3 regions of the Mesorhizobium sp. M0587 genome follow, and region 1 is predicted to be linked to each of the others. Evidence: predicted binding sites of a transcription regulator. Region 1 holds the regulator's gene; each other region holds the start of a gene.
What was found. The regulator LexA, encoded in region 1, represses DNA repair genes until DNA is damaged. The targets are predictions, from matches to a motif close to TGTTCNNNNTGTGTTCNG.
Positions count from the first base shown of each region.

Region 2: a site for LexA is predicted at 3,123-3,140, ahead of NKI49_RS10645 (YifB family Mg chelatase-like AAA ATPase). Genes of this name have one in related genera too.
Region 3: a site for LexA is predicted at 2,003-2,020, ahead of NKI49_RS11190 (PA0069 family radical SAM protein). Genes of this name have one in related genera too.

Region 1 is NZ_JAMYQP010000060.1:3,035-8,085, forward strand. Features, by position in the region: gene kynU (kynureninase) at 1-481, opposite strand, end outside; gene NKI49_RS31040 (TetR/AcrR family transcriptional regulator) at 612-1,262, opposite strand; gene lexA (transcriptional repressor LexA) at 1,725-2,462, shown strand; gene NKI49_RS31050 (ComEC/Rec2 family competence protein) at 2,456-4,921, opposite strand; gene gltX (glutamate--tRNA ligase) at 5,023-5,051, shown strand, end outside.
Region 2 is NZ_JAMYQP010000008.1:228,509-233,559, forward strand. Features, by position in the region: gene NKI49_RS10630 (GtrA family protein) at 1-473, opposite strand, end outside; gene NKI49_RS10635 (glycosyltransferase) at 639-1,649, shown strand; gene gshB (glutathione synthase) at 2,107-3,048, shown strand; gene NKI49_RS10645 (YifB family Mg chelatase-like AAA ATPase) at 3,233-4,765, shown strand; gene NKI49_RS10650 (TfoX/Sxy family DNA transformation protein) at 4,867-5,051, shown strand, end outside.
Region 3 is NZ_JAMYQP010000009.1:118,696-123,746, forward strand. Features, by position in the region: gene rnhB (ribonuclease HII) at 1-644, opposite strand, end outside; gene NKI49_RS11190 (PA0069 family radical SAM protein) at 774-1,928, opposite strand; gene NKI49_RS11195 (glycosyltransferase) at 2,080-2,601, shown strand; gene NKI49_RS11200 (hypothetical protein) at 2,748-3,722, shown strand; gene moaB (molybdenum cofactor biosynthesis protein B) at 3,753-4,307, opposite strand; gene NKI49_RS11210 (4-(cytidine 5'-diphospho)-2-C-methyl-D-erythritol kinase) at 4,294-5,051, opposite strand, start outside.

The sequences.
Region 1 (5,051 bases):
TCAGGTCTTCGATATCAGGCGCATCGACGCCCTCGAGCCGCAGCACCGTGCCCGGCCGTGTCGAGGCCACGCCTTCCGCCATGTAGAGATCGGTCGGAAAGCTGTCGCCCTCGGCGACGATCACCGACCGGTGCGGCCGCATGCCGAGTGCGGCATGCAGCACCTTGTAGATGTTGATCGAGGTGGTATCGCAGACCACCGTCTGGCCGGCCGCGGCGCCAATCAGCCGCCCGAGCTGATCGCCGAGTTCGACCGGCATGTCGAACCAGCCGGCGGTGTTCCAGGCACGGATGAGATCCTGCGCCCATTCCTGTGTCGCGGCCTTGTTCAGTTCCTCGAAGACGGCGGGAGAAGCAGCACCCAACGAATTGCCGTCGAGGTAGATCACCCCTTCCGGCAAGACGAAGCGATCGCGCATGGCACGCAGCGGATCCGCGGCGTCCATCGCCTCGATCGCTGCCAGATCGGGAATTCTGCTCATGGTCACGATGTTCCCCGTTGAAAAGAGTGCGCCCGCGGCCGGGGCAAGGCTGGTTGAAATCAGACGTCAGGTCGCAACCAAGCTCCCGGCAGGAGCGACAGAAGGGCGGACAGGTAGGGAACCGCGATCATTATCGTGTACTCCTGTCGGCGGCTGTCGACGACCGGCCGTCCCTGTCGGGCGCATAGAGGCGCAAGAACAGGGTGAGCGCCCTGTTCGATCTTTGCTCGACTTCCGGCGGAGGCAGTTCCTCCAGGACCCCGACGATCCGGCGAACCTGAAGATCGCCGATCAAAAGACGGACGTAGATGTCGGCGGCTTCGGCAGGATCGTCACAGGCGATCAGGCCGTCCCGACTTGCGGTTCGAAGCAGGTCGCCAACAAGCGGCATTATGGTGTTGCGGCCGAATTGCGCGATCGATTGGCCAAGCGTGCCTGTATCGTTGACGTCGCCCGCCGCGGCGCGATTGAGCGCCACCGCCTTGTCGCCCGTCACCAGGGTCAGCAAGACCGGCCCTAGCAAGCCCAGGGTTTCGAGGGGATCGCGAGCCTGGTGAAGGGCGTCCTCCAGCAGCTTCCTTGCCTCTCCCGCATTGGCTTCGATCAGGGATCGAAACAGCACCTGCTTGTTGCCGTACCAGTTGTAGAGGGTTTCGTTCGACGCCGATGCCCGCTTGGCGATGGCAAGCAGGGACGCGCTTTTGTAGCCGGTTTCCCGGAGCACCGCGTAGGCGGCATGCTCTATCCGTGCGCGGCGCGCTGCCTGCTTCGGCGTGATCATTCATGTTCCTCCTCACAAACCGTATACTCTTATACGGTTTCGTCAAGCGAGCGGTAAGCAACGAGCAAAAAAGCGGCCCTTCGCGTCCTACGGTGCCTGGCCGCTTTCTGGCACGCAGTTGGCATTTTGGCTTCGTTTCGTTCACGAGCGACGGAGGTTTTTCGACCCGCCGAAACGCACCCGGCATCTGTCGGCAACACAGCTTGCGGGATTATGCCAAAAGTGGAGATCGATCGGCCCACAGGCCATTAACCGAAACAATTTCAATGGGCCCGAGCGCGCGTTGACGGCGGACCGCGCCTTTGGGATGCCGGTTGCGGGAGGCCACTTCGTTTCCGCAGCCTTAACAAATTCATTAAACTTTAAACAGTTGCGGAACACAACTGGAACAGATAGTGTTTGTTCTGGGTTTGTTTTTCTGATTCTGATTCAAACCCGTTGTTCAATGTCTTGGGGGCCGCCATGCTGACACGCAAGCAACATGAACTGCTGATGTTCATCCATGAACGACTCAAGGAAAGCGGCATTCCGCCCTCCTTCGACGAGATGAAGGAAGCGCTCGATCTCGCTTCCAAGTCCGGTATCCATCGGCTGATCACGGCGCTGGAGGAGCGCGGCTTTATTCGCCGGCTGCCCAACCGGGCGCGGGCGCTGGAAGTGCTGCGGCTGCCGGATTCGATCGCGCCGGGCCTCAATGCGGCAAAAAAATTCTCGCCAAGCGTCATCCAGGGCAGTCTTGGGCAAGGCAGCCTCGGCCGCCAGATCAAACCGGCGCAATCGCGGATGTCATCGGCTGGCAATGACGACGATGCGGTTTCCGCGGTGTCGATCCCGGTGATGGGCCGTATCGCCGCCGGTGTGCCGATCGATGCCATACAGCATCAGACGCATTCGATCTCGGTGCCGCCTGACATGATCATGGGTGGCGAACACTATGCGCTCGAGGTCAAGGGCGACTCGATGATCGAGGCCGGCATCTTCGACGGCGATACCGTCATCATCCGCAACGCCGACACGGCCAGCCCTGGCGAAATCATCGTAGCGCTGGTGGATGAAGAAGAAGCGACGCTGAAACGGTTCCGCCGCAAGGGAGCTTCGATTGCTCTCGAGGCAGCCAATCCCGCCTATGAAACGCGCATTTTCGGGCCAGACAGGGTCAAGGTGCAAGGCAAACTGGTCGGGCTGATCAGACGCTATTGAGGCGGCTGCGGTTTTACCGCTGGCTTGTCGGGTTTGTTGTAGGGCGGCAGCCCCCTCGCCTCGCGTGAAAATTTGCGTTGCGTGTGCCAAGGCCGGTATGGGCTGTCCACGGCGAAGCTGATTGTCGCTGGTGCGATCGCCGATTGGCGGTCGAAGAAGACGGCCGCACTGCCTTTGCGGGCGAGTTGCCGCTTGGTGACGACAAGCACCAGCGGGTTGTGACAGGGGTCATATGCCGTTGCATCATTGATGACGATCAGGTCGGCGAAACCGCAGGCTTTCCACGCATCCTTGCGGTCTTCGACATGCGCTATGATTGCACCCGATGAGTGCCTGGCGAGACAGACGCCTGATATGCAATAGAAAGGTGATCCCGGCGGCAGCCCGATGGAATCGGCGATGTCGAATTCGCCGTCTCCTTCGGTGAAGATTTCCGGCACGACGATGGTTTCGGATGTCAGGGCGCGTTTCCAGTTGTCGACGGTGAATTCGTTCGGGCGTGCCCGACTGACCGCAAGTTCGCCGCCGCCGATCGGCAGTGCGACCAGCCGCGCATCCTCCGAGATCAGCACATCCGGCGTGCGCGTATCGCCGACGATCAACAGACCGGCGAGCGCGAATGGAAGTGCTCCAAGCCGCAGCCATGTCGTTGCCATTGTCGCGATGACGAGGGCAATGGTCACCAACAGCACCGACTGCTGCGAAATCAGCCCGACGGCATCGACCGGCGAACGCTCGGAAATCCAGCTTGATATGGCGATCATGACAGTCAACCCCTTGCCCATCAGGTAAAGGGACGGCCCATCCAGCCCGAACGGCATCAACAGTGCACTGGCAACGGCCAGGAACATCACGAGCGTCACGATCGGCATGATGGCCAGATTGGCGAACAGGCTGAGCGGCGACACGCGCTGAAAATGCCAGATGGCGAAAAGTGCCGTGGCGCCGCCGGCGATGATCGACGTCATGGCAAGTCCGCCGGTCGCCAGCAGGAGTTTTCGCGTCAGGAAACCCGGCAGGGATCGCTTCGGCGGTGGCGGTCTGGTCTTTCCCGCACGGTGATCCGCCCAGCCGGCATAGGCGCCGACCAGCGCGGCGGTCGCGGCGAAAGACATCTGGAAACTCGGGCCGACCACTTCATGCGGCGACACCACGATGACGGCGATCGCCGAGATCGCCAGGTTGCGCATGGTCAGCGCCGCCCGATCGAACAGCACCGCGATCAGCATCACCGCCAGCATGATGAAGCTGCGCTCGGCGGCAACGACGACGCCCGAGATGACAAGATAGGCGGCAATCGAGCAAAGTGCCGCCACGGCGGCGTATTTCTTGACCGGCCGACGCGCTGAAAAATCCGGGAACAGGGCAAAGACGCCGCGCAGCAGGCCCATGATGGTGCCTGCGACCAGCGCCATGTGCAGTCCGGAAATGGAGATGATGTGATAGATGCCAGTACGGCGCATCGCTTCGTTGATTTCGTCAGGAATGCCGGCGCGCACGCCGACGATCAGCGCCGCGGCGATCTCGCCTTCGGCACCGCCGACAATGTCCCTGATGTGATCGGCGATGCCTTCGCGGGCGGTTTCCACCGCCGAGGAAAGGCGGGCCGACAGCGGCATGCCATCGTCACCTGTGGCGACGATTTTTGGATTGCCGAGAAAGAACCCGCTGCCGCCGATGCCCGCGAAATAGCTGTCGAAGGAGAAGTCGTAGCTGTCCGGCCGCACCGGGCCTGTCGGCGGAAGCAGCTTGGCATAGCCGGTGACCAGGGAACCGGCGGTCAGTTCGGCCGGTATCTTGCGTGCCGACAGCCGGACGCGCTCCGGCGCATAGCGCAGTATCGGCCGGGCGGTCGACATCACGTCGATGGTCAATCGGATGCGGCCAGTCTCCATCCGGTCGACCGAAACGACACGGCCTGTCACTTGCGTCGAGATTTCGGAGCCCAGCATCCGGGTCGCGGTCCGCCACGTCTCGACCTTCGCGGCAAGCAAGCCAGCCGCGCACAGGAACGCCGCCATGAGGCACAGGTGAGTTTTGGGCCAGGAACGCGAGACCAGAGCTAGGAGCCCCGTCAGCATGACCAGCGCCACAAGTTTCGCAAGGTCAGGCTCCGCCGCGAGCGAAAAATAGCCGATCGCTCCGCTCGCCAGACAGACCGGCACCAATAGGAAACCTATGCCGCGGTCGAGTTCCAGAGCCGCCGCCGTTGCAATGCCGCGGCGCAGGCGCGGCAGTGAAACCCGGCCGATCCGCCGGCGCACGCGCACAATCCTTCCGGCGTCCGTGGGCGGAATTGGCGCTGGGATATCCACCGGCAACGGTTGCCTGCCGGGAGCCTGCACGAGCGGCGATAACGACGGCAGCGGAACAGGCTGGGGCGTTGCAAACAGGGACCGTTCGCTGACGCCGGCAACAGCATCCTCGCCCTGATCCGAGCTCCAGCCTCGTCCAGCCATCGGGTCTGCCCCTTGCGCCCTCGACACCCTATGCTACATGAACGCGCAACGCGCGAAAGCCCGCGCACCGCACCCCGCTTCAGATGGTTTCCGAGAGCTCCATGTCCGACAAGGTCGTCACCCGTTTTGC
Region 2 (5,051 bases), on a different contig from region 1:
CCGGGCGAGAAGATACCGATGTAATACAGGGCTGCTCCACCGACGACGGCGGCCGGCAGGACCGCGTGCCCGCCGGCGAAACCGCGCGCGGCGCGGATGATGAAGAAGACCGCGAGGCAGAACAGCAGGGCAGGCCACAGTACCTGCACGACCTGTTCGGCCAAGGTGGTGCTGCCCGTCAGGGCCGACACGGCGAGCATGCCGAGGGCCAGTGGCCCGTCGAGCAACCGCGACCAGTGCATGATGAAGCCGCCTTCCAGCCCCATCCTGTATTGGTGCAGGTCGAACCACCCCTGGCCGGCCAGAAGGTCGCGGACTTCGACCAGTTGCAGCAGGCTGTCATTGTCGCCCGCCGGATTGGCCAATTGCGGGAAGCCGGCATAGGCATTGAGGGCCAGCAGTAGCAAGGCGGCAAGCAGCGCCAATGCAATATCTGACCTCCAGGTGGCAGCGCCGTCCTTTGCTGTGCTCATCCCGATTGCCCTTGGCAGGAATGCCGGGCCTTGTTCAGGCCAATCGACACTCATGGAGTCGGACTTAAACCTAGCCTTAACGGCTTCAATAAATAGTAAAACAGCCTGGGCGAGCCCGACGGGCGCTCGCATGATCGCGTGGTCGACAAGGGCACCGGAGACGAAATGCCGCAAGACGTTCGCCACGAACCTGTCATCGCCGTGCTCCTGCCTTGCTACAATGAGGAGCTGACCGTCGCCGAGGTAGTGCGGCGGTTCCGTGAGACACTGCCGACCGCCACCATCTATGTCTACGACAACAATTCGCGCGACCTGACTGCGCTCAGGGCCCGCGCGGCCGGTGCGATTGTGGTTCGCGAACCGCGCCAGGGTAAGGGCAATGTGGTTCGGCGCATGTTCGCCGACATCGACGCCGACATCTATTTGATGGCCGACGGAGACGGCACCTATGCGCCGGAGGATGCGCCGCAGCTGATCAACACGCTGCTGACCGAACGTTGCGATATGGTGGTGGGCACCAGGCGCGGCATCACCGACGACGCCGGCAGGGCGGGCCATGCGTTCGGCAATCGCATCTTCAACACGCTCTACAAGCGGCTGTTCGGCAGCGATTTCACCGACATCTTCTCGGGCTACCGCGTTTTCACCAGGCGCTTCGTCAAGAGCTTTCCCGCCGTCTCCGGCGGCTTCGAGATCGAGACCGAGATGTCGGTGCACGCCTCGCAGCTCAAACTGCCGGTAAGCGAGATCGCGCTCGACTATGGCAGGCGGCCCGAGGGCTCGTCGTCAAAGTTGTCGACCCGGCGCGACGGCGCCAGGATCCTGTGGATGTTCGCCATGCTGATGAAGGAGACCCAGCCGCTGCGCTTTTTCGGTTCCTTTGCCGTGTTCTTCCTGGCCTCGAGCCTATTTCTGATGGCACCGGTGCTGGTCGAGTTCGCCGAAACCGGCCTCGTCCCGCGCATGCCGACCTGGGTGCTGTCGGTCGGCCTGCTGCTTCTATCGACGCTGGCGGCGGTGACCGGGCTGATCCTCGATTCGGTGTCGCGGGGCCGGGCTGAACAGAAGCGTATTTTTTATCTCTCCATGCCTTCGGGCCGCGTGGAACGGCGCAACCACCGAGGTGAGCCCGTGGTGGTGAAACCGCAACCGGGCAAGACGCCTCGCGCGGCCTGAACGATGCAACGCATCGTCCGCGTCTTCCTTGCCGGCGGCGGCGGTTTCGCGGCCGATGCCGCAGCGCTCCTGGCTGCTGCTGGCGATCACGGGGGCCGCTCGTCGCCCGCATCTTGTCTATCGGCTTTGCCCTCTGCAGCACCTGGCAGATCAACCGCCAGCTGACCTTCGCGCCTTCGCGGCACCGTATGGCACAAGAGGGTGCGCGCTATGACGGCGTCGGCATCGCTACCAGCATCGCTACGAGCATCGTCAACTATCTCGTCTATTCGGCCACCCTCTCGCCATGCCGGCGCTGCCGCGGCTCGCCGCCTTTGCCGTCGCCTTGCTGGTTGGCATGACGCCGTTTTTTCCTCGGCTATTCCAGGTTGGTCTTCGACCGTCAGCGGCCTGGCCCGATTGGCAGAAGCCACCCGGTTCCTTATATCGCTGTGGTCGACTGCGCTGGGGACCTGCCATGAAGCTGAAAATCGCCGTCCAAATGGACCACATCTCCACCGTGTCGATCGCCGGCGACACCTCGTTTGCGCTGTCGCTGGAAGCACAGCGGCGCGGCCACCTTCTGTTTCACTACACGCCCGACCGGCTGTCGATGCGCGATGGCAAGGTGTTTGCCCGCGTCGAGGAGATGCAGGTGCGCGACGAGAAGGGCAACCATTATTCGCTGGGCGAGAAGGTGCGCACCGATCTGTCGGAGATGGACGTCATCCTGCTGCGCCAGGATCCGCCCTTCGACATGAATTACATCACCACGACGCATATTCTCGAGCGCATCCATCCCAAGACATTGGTGGTCAACGATCCGGCGTGGGTGCGAAACAGCCCGGAAAAGATCTTCGTCACCGAGTTTCCCGACCTGATGCCGGAAACGCTGATCACCAAGGATCCGCTGGAGGTCGCCGCGTTCCGCAAGGAGTTCGGCGACATCATCGTCAAGCCGCTCTACGGCAATGGCGGCGCCGGCATCTTCCATCTGCTGGAGGCCGACCGCAATCTCGCCTCGCTGCTCGAAATGTTCGGCCAGATGTTCCGGGAGCCGTATATCGTGCAGCGTTACCTCAAGGACGTACGCAAGGGCGACAAACGCATCATCCTGATCGACGGCGAGCCGGTCGGCGCCATCAACCGGGTGCCGGCCGAGCACGATTCCCGCTCCAACATGCATGTCGGCGGCCGCGCCGAAAAGACCGAGCTGACAGAACGCGAGCGCGAGATCTGCGCCCGCATCGGCCCGTCGCTGAAAGAACGAGGCTTCATCCTGGTCGGCATCGACGTCATCGGCGACTACATGACCGAGATCAACGTGACCTCGCCGACGGGTGTGCGCGAAGTCAGCCGCTTCGGCGGCGCGGACATTGCCGGCCTGTTCTGGGACGCCGTCGAGGCGAAGCGAAAATAGCCGTTTTCATTTTGCCTTAACCATGTTCCGTTTTTGCAACCGGGCATACCTCGCCTACAACCCTTACGCTTACCTGTTCCTGTAATGTTCTTGCTTTGGCCGAAAAATTGTGATTGTCTCTGCCGACGGGCCTTCAAGGCCTGATCGAACGGGCTGGGGCAGGCCCATATCCGGGGTTTGCAAGATGGTGGCGCGGGTTCGCACGGTCGCTTTCCAGGGCATCGAGGCCGTGCCGGTCGACGTGCAGGTGATGATCGCACCCGGCAAGGTCAACATGCACATCGTCGGTCTCGCGGACAAGGCGGTGGCCGAGAGCCGTGAGCGGGTGCAGGCGGCACTGCATGCCTCCGGCCTGTCGATGCCGTCGAAGAAGGTGACCGTCAATCTGGCGCCGGCCGACCTGCCCAAGGAAGGCAGCCACTATGATTTGCCGATCGCGCTTGGCCTGATGGCCGCATTGGGCGCCATTCCCGGCGATATGCTGGCCGGCTATGTCGTGCTTGGCGAATTGTCGCTCGACGGCACGATTGCCGCCGTCGCCGGCGCCTTGCCGGCGGCGATCGGCGCCAATGCCGAGGGCAAGGGCCTGATCTGCCCTTTCGCCTGCGGGCCGGAAGCGGCCTGGGCCGGGCGGGAATTCGACATTCTGGCACCGCGCAGCCTGATCGCCATCGCCAATCATTTCCGCGGTACGCAGGTGCTGTCGCGGCCGGAAGCCGGGATCCACGCGGCGGCGCGCGACCTGCCCGACCTCGCCGATATCAAGGGGCAGGAAACCGCCAAGCGGGCGCTGGAAGTGGCGGCGGCCGGCGGGCATAATCTGCTGATGGTCGGCCCGCCAGGGTCGGGAAAATCGATGCTGGCGCAGCGGCTGCCGTCGATCCTGCCGCCACTGGCGCCGAAGGAGTTGCTCGAAGTTTCGATGATCGCCTCGGTGGCGGGAGAACTTGGCGAGGGCAAGCTGACCGACCGGCGGCCGTTTCGCGCCCCGCATCATTCGGCCTCGATGGCGGCGATGGTCGGCGGCGGCATTCGCGCACGGCCGGGCGAAGTGTCGCTGGCGCATCACGGCGTGCTGTTCCTCGACGAGTTCCCCGAATTCACGCCGCAGACGCTCGATGCGCTACGCCAGCCGCTGGAGACCGGCGACTGCATGATCGCGCGCGCCAACCATCGCGTCACCTATCCGGCGCGCATCCAGCTGGTGGCGGCGATGAACCCGTGCCGCTGCGGCATGGCCGGCGAGCCGGGCTATCGCTGCCTGCGCGGCGAACGCTGCCGCACCGACTACCAGGCGCGCATTTCAGGCCCGCTGCTCGACCGCATCGATCTCAGAATCGAAGTGCCGGCGGTCTCGGCCAGCGACCTGATCCGGCCCGACCGGGCGGAGAAAAGTGCCGATGTGGCACTGCGCGTGGCACGCGCCCGCACCATCCAGCGCGAACGCTTCGAACGGCTCGGCGCTACCCGGGCCACCACCAACGCACATTGCGCGCCGTCGGTCATCGAGGAGATCGCGATGCCGGATGCCGCCGGCCTGTCGCTGCTCAAGGACGCCAGCGAAAAACTCGGCTTTTCCGCCCGCGCGTATCATCGGGTGCTGAAGGTGGCGCGGACACTGGCCGACCTCGAGGCCAGCGAGACGGTTGGACGCATCCATCTGGCGGAAGCTATTTCCTATCGCATGAGCTCGGAGCGGATGGCGCAGGCGGCTTGACGGGAGGTGAGGCGATGCGACGTGCGGCAAGATCCTCGTGATGGTCTTGACAAATCCTGTGAGGGCTATCTCGCGCGCTGTGACCACGCGGGGATCCAGCGATGAGCACTCGCATCCAAGACATGAGAAATCTCGGACCAGCCATGGCGCGGATGCTGGCGGAAATCGATGTCCTCTATGAAGGGCATTTGCGCAATTTAGGCGCGGTTGAAGCCTATTACCGTCTGAAATTCCGATTCGGACAGCACATAACGATCAACGCACTCTATGCGATGGAGGCGGCGAT
Region 3 (5,051 bases), on a different contig from region 1:
CTGAAGGGCGCGAACGATACGCGGTGCAGCCGGGCGACCGGCCCGTGTGCTTCGATCGCCGTGCGATGCCGGACGGTGGCGTAACCCATGTGGGCCTCGAAACCGTAGCGGTCGTGATGATTGCCGCAGCCGCACATCATGCGGTCGCGCATCACCTTGGCGACGATGGAGGCGGCCGCGATCGACTGCGAGCGCTGATCGCCCTTGATCAGCGCGCGTCCGGCGCAAGGCAATCCGGGCGGCACGTCGCGGCCATCGGCGAGCGCGAGCTTCGGCTGAACCGACAAGCCGACCAGGGCGCGGCGCATCGCCTCCACGCTGGCCTTCAGTATATTGCTGCCGTCGATGCCCTCGGCGCTGATCGACGCCATCGAAACACCCTGCGCGGAACCGAGAATGCGCAGGAACAGCGCCTCGCGCTGCAAATGGCTGAGCCGCTTGGAATCGTCTAGGCCTTCGGGGATGTTGGCGGGGTCGAGCACCACCGCCGCAGCGACCACCGGCCCGGCGAGCGGGCCACGGCCGGCCTCGTCCATCCCGGCCACCGGCCACAGGCCTTCGGCCATCGCCTTCGTCTCGAAGGAGAAATCGGGTTTCTCGACGATTTCGAAGAGAGGCGGAGAATCAGAACGCGCGCGAGCCATGTTGCGGCGAGGTTCGCATCGGCTCCGATTCTCCGCAAGTCCCTCCGGGTCGGGTGGGGCGCCGGACCGGGAGGGCACCGTCTGCAGGCCGGGGCAGGCCGGACGGGATTCAACAAGCGAAAGGCAAGTTTAGAGCAGCATCAGCTGCTCCTGGTCCTTTCCGGCCGCGACGAACTGGTCGGTCCTGAGCGTGCGCCGCTCGGCATTGAGGCCGAGCCGCTTGGCGGTGATCTCGAAGCGCCGGCCGATCTGCCAGGCATAGGGACCGGCGCCCTTCATGCGCTTGCCCCATTCCGAATCGTAGTCCTTGCCATCGCGCATCGAGCGTATCAGCGACATCACGTGACGGTAGCGGTCCGGATAATGGCGCAGCAGCCAGTCCTTGAAGATCGGGCTGACCTCCAGCGGCAGGCGCAGCACGACATAACCCGCCTCGCGCGCGCCGGCGGCACACGCCGAATCGAGGATGCGCTCCATCTCCTGATCGGTCAGGCCAGGGATGATCGGCGCCACCATCACCGAAGCCGGAATGCCGGCATCCGAAAGCTGCCGGATCGCCTCCAGCCGCTTGGTCGGCGTCGACGCGCGCGGTTCCATGGTGCGCGCCAGCATGCGGTCGAGCGTCGTCACCGACAGCGCCACCTTGGCGAGCCCCCGTTCGGCCATGCGCGACAGGATGTCGATGTCGCGCGTCACCAGTGCTGATTTGGTGACGATGCCGACCGGATGTCCGCGCGCCTCCAGCACTTCGAGGATCTCGCGCATGATCCGGTATTGCTTCTCGATCGGCTGGTAGGGGTCGGTGTTGGTGCCGATGGCGATGGTGCGCGGCTGGTAACCGTCCTTCGACAATTCCTTGTCGAGCAGCCTTGCGGCATCCGGCTTGGCGAACAGCTTGGATTCGAAATCGAGGCCAGGCGACAGGCCCATGAAGGAGTGCGTCGGCCGCGCGAAGCAATAGACGCAGCCATGCTCGCAGCCGCGATAGGGATTGATCGAGCGATCGAAGGAAATGTCGGGCGATTCGTTGCGGGTGATGATGGTGCGCGGCTTCTCGACCTGCACCTCGGTCTTGAACGGCGGCAATTCCTCCAGCGAATTCCAGCCATCGTCGAAGACATGCCGGCTGACCGGCTCGAACCGCCCGGTCGGATTGATGCCTGCCGACCGGCCGCGGTTGCGGTCGGGACGGATACGCACGCCGCTCTGTTCGATCATCGCGTTGGCCATCTCGGCTCTTCCTGCTCCGAAAGCCGCGATGTCGGCGCGCACGATCTGTTCCATCTTCGCCCGCTCCCAGGGACTGTCCATGTTGTGCCGGATTGCTCTGTTCATGAAAATAATCCTATCTCAGCAAAAAGAACAAAGCAAGAACTTTTTTATGCTGCGTGGCAAAAACTGGCGCCCGGAACGGCTTTCCGCTATTCGGCTAGCGATGCTCAGTGTTCTCATCGAAACCCGCAATGACGAGGAGGCTCTCGCCCGCACGCTCGCTTCGCTGATCGGCGGTGCGGTGGAGGGCGTGGTGCGCGAGGTCGTCGTCTGCGATGCCGGCTCCACCGACCAGACGCATCGCGTCGCCGAGCATGCCGGCTGCCACTACGTGGCCAGCGGCGGCATCGCTGCCGGCATCCGACAGGCCAAAGGCGACTGGCTGCTCATCCTGGAGCCCGGCGCGCGGCTGGTGGAGGGCTGGATCGACGCTGTCGTCGCCCACACCGCCAGGCAAACCATGGCGGCGCGGTTCTCGCGGGCGCGCGGCAGCCGCATGCCGTTCCTGGCCCGGGTCTTTTCCGGAAACCGGGCCCTGGCCGACGGACTGGTGATCAGCAAGCGGCAGGCAGCCTCGCTGTCGAAGAATGCCGCCGGCGCCGAGGCGCTGGCGCGCGGCCTAGCGACGAAGCGGCTCGACGCCGAGATCTGGGTGGCGCCACCCAAACAGGGCGCGCGGAAGTGATTTTTTGCAACTGCACACTCTGTTGTGCATTGCACAAAATCTGACGTGAGATTAGCGTCCCCGTCAGGTGGGCGAATTGGGTTTGGGTCATGCCGAGCGGTGGGCACCGATGCAGCGTCGGTGCCGCTCTCATAACCGAGGACCCAATGAACCTTTCACCCCCCGACAACTCCGGCGCCGCCAGTCTCGAGGCAATTGCGCGCAATGGCAGCCTGCTGCGCCGTATCGCCGTGCGCATTCCGACTTACCTGAAGGATTTACGCGAAAATCCCGCCTGGCTGCCGATGTTCGTCCTGGCCCGCACCATGCCCGGGCGGCGGATGCACTGGCTGGGCGCGAAACGCGCCCGTCCGGCCGACAATGCGGGGGATACGATGTTCGCAGGCGTCGAGCGCGAGGCGGCGGTCGATGCGCTGCGCTCCGACGGGCTGTTTTCAGGCTTGGTCCTGCCGCCGGAAATCCATCAGGAGATCGCGAATTTTGCCCGACGCACGCCTTGCTTCGGCAATTTCGACCGCCGTATCGAGTTCATGCCGGACGAGCATGCCGAAGCCGAAAAGCGTTATGGGCGGCCGCTGCTCAGCGGGCATTATTTCGAGCGTGTCCTCGACTGCCAGGCGGCACTCGCCATACAGCGCGATCCGCTGCTTCTCGACATCGCCGCGCATTATCTCGGCGGCCAGGCGAAACTGATCACGACGCGCGTCTGGTGGAGCTTTCCGACCGGCGCGGCCTCGGACGCCGACAAGAACCTTGCCTCGCTCGGCAAATATCATTTCGATCTCGACGATTGGCGGATGCTGAAGTTCTTCTTCTACCTGATGCCTGTCGATGCCGGCACCGGTCCGCATGTCTACGTCAGGGGCAGCCACAGGCGCCGCAGCCTCAAGCACCAGCTGACGCTTCTCGTCGGCCATCCAGCCGAGGATGTGCTGAACGTCTATGGCGACGAGAGCCCGGTGACGCTGACCGGCGAGGCTGGGCTGGGCTTCGTCGAGGATCCGTTCGGCTTCCACATGGGCACCGTGCCGGCGCGCACGCCGCGGCTGATGATGGAAGTCGGCTTCGGTGTTTCGCGCCCCTCGCGCCGGCGCTTTCACGGCGAGCCGGTCATCCGCTGAAACCTTGCGTCCGGGGACGCAGGACGGCAGCTACGGAGCCGATTTGCCGCGCCGCAGATGCTCGTCCAGGCGCGGCATGATCTCGACGAAGTTGCAGGGCATATGGCGGTAGTCGAGCTGCGCCTTCAATATGCCGTCCCAGGCGTCCTTGCAGGCCCCGGGCGAGCCCGGCAGCACGAAGACGAAGGTGGCGTTGACGACGCCGCCGGTCGCCCGGCTCTGGATCGTCGAGGTGCCGATCTTGTCGTAGGAGATGCGGTGGAACACTTCCGAAAAGCCGTCCATGCGCTTTTCGAAGATCGGCTCCAGTGCCTCCGGCGTCACGTCGCGGCCGGTGAAGCCGGTGCCGCCGGTGGTGATGACGACATCGATCGCCGAGTCCTTCGACCAGTCGAGCACCTTGTCGCGGATGTTCTCGCGGTCGTCGGTGACGATATCGCGGGCGGCCAGGATGTGGCCGGCCTCGGTGATGCGGTCAGCCAGCGTCTGGCCGGATTTGTCGTCGGCGAGGCTGCGTGTGTCCGAAACGGTCAGCACCGCGATGCGCACGGGGATGAAGGAACGGCTTTCGTCAGTTCTGGCCATCAGCGCCCTCCGATGCGATGCTGCGCGTCGCCGCGACGAACCAGTCGGGCTGGCGGGCGCGGATCTCGGCGGCCGCGCGTTTGGCGACGTTGCCGGTCTCGAACAGGCCGAAGCATGTCGCGCCCGACCCCGACATTCGCGAAAAACCCGATCCAGCCTTGTTCAGCCATGAAAGCGCCCTGCCTATGGCGGGCTGTAGCGCAAGAGCTGCCGGTTCAAGATCATTGCGGGTGATCTCCAGCCAGTTGCGCAGGCTGTGAAAATCGATGCGGCCCGGCAGCGGCGGCAGGCCCTCATTGTCGCGCCGCGACAGCGCGTTGAATATTTCGGCCGTCGAGACAGGAGTGCCGGGATTGACCAGCACCAGCCCCAACGCCGAAAAATCCGGCACGATGGACAGCTCGTCGCCAATGCCGCGCGCGACCAGCGGCTTTGCCGCCAGGCACATCGGCACATCGGCGCCAAGCGAGAGGCCGATCCGCGCCAGCGCGGCGTCATCGATGTCCAGGCCCCATGTCTCGGCCAGCCCGCGCAGCACCGCCGCCGCGTCGCTCGACCCGCCGCCGACGCCGGAGGCAACCGGCAGGTTCTTTTCGAGCTTGATCGAAACCGGCGGCGTTCTCTCTGGTCCAGCCTGTTTTCGCAGGGCGTCGCGCGCCTGGAGCACGAGGTTGGCGGCGTCGAGAGGAACCGTCGGCGCGTAGCGGCCGGAAACGGTGAAATCGTCGCCGTCGGCAAGCGCGA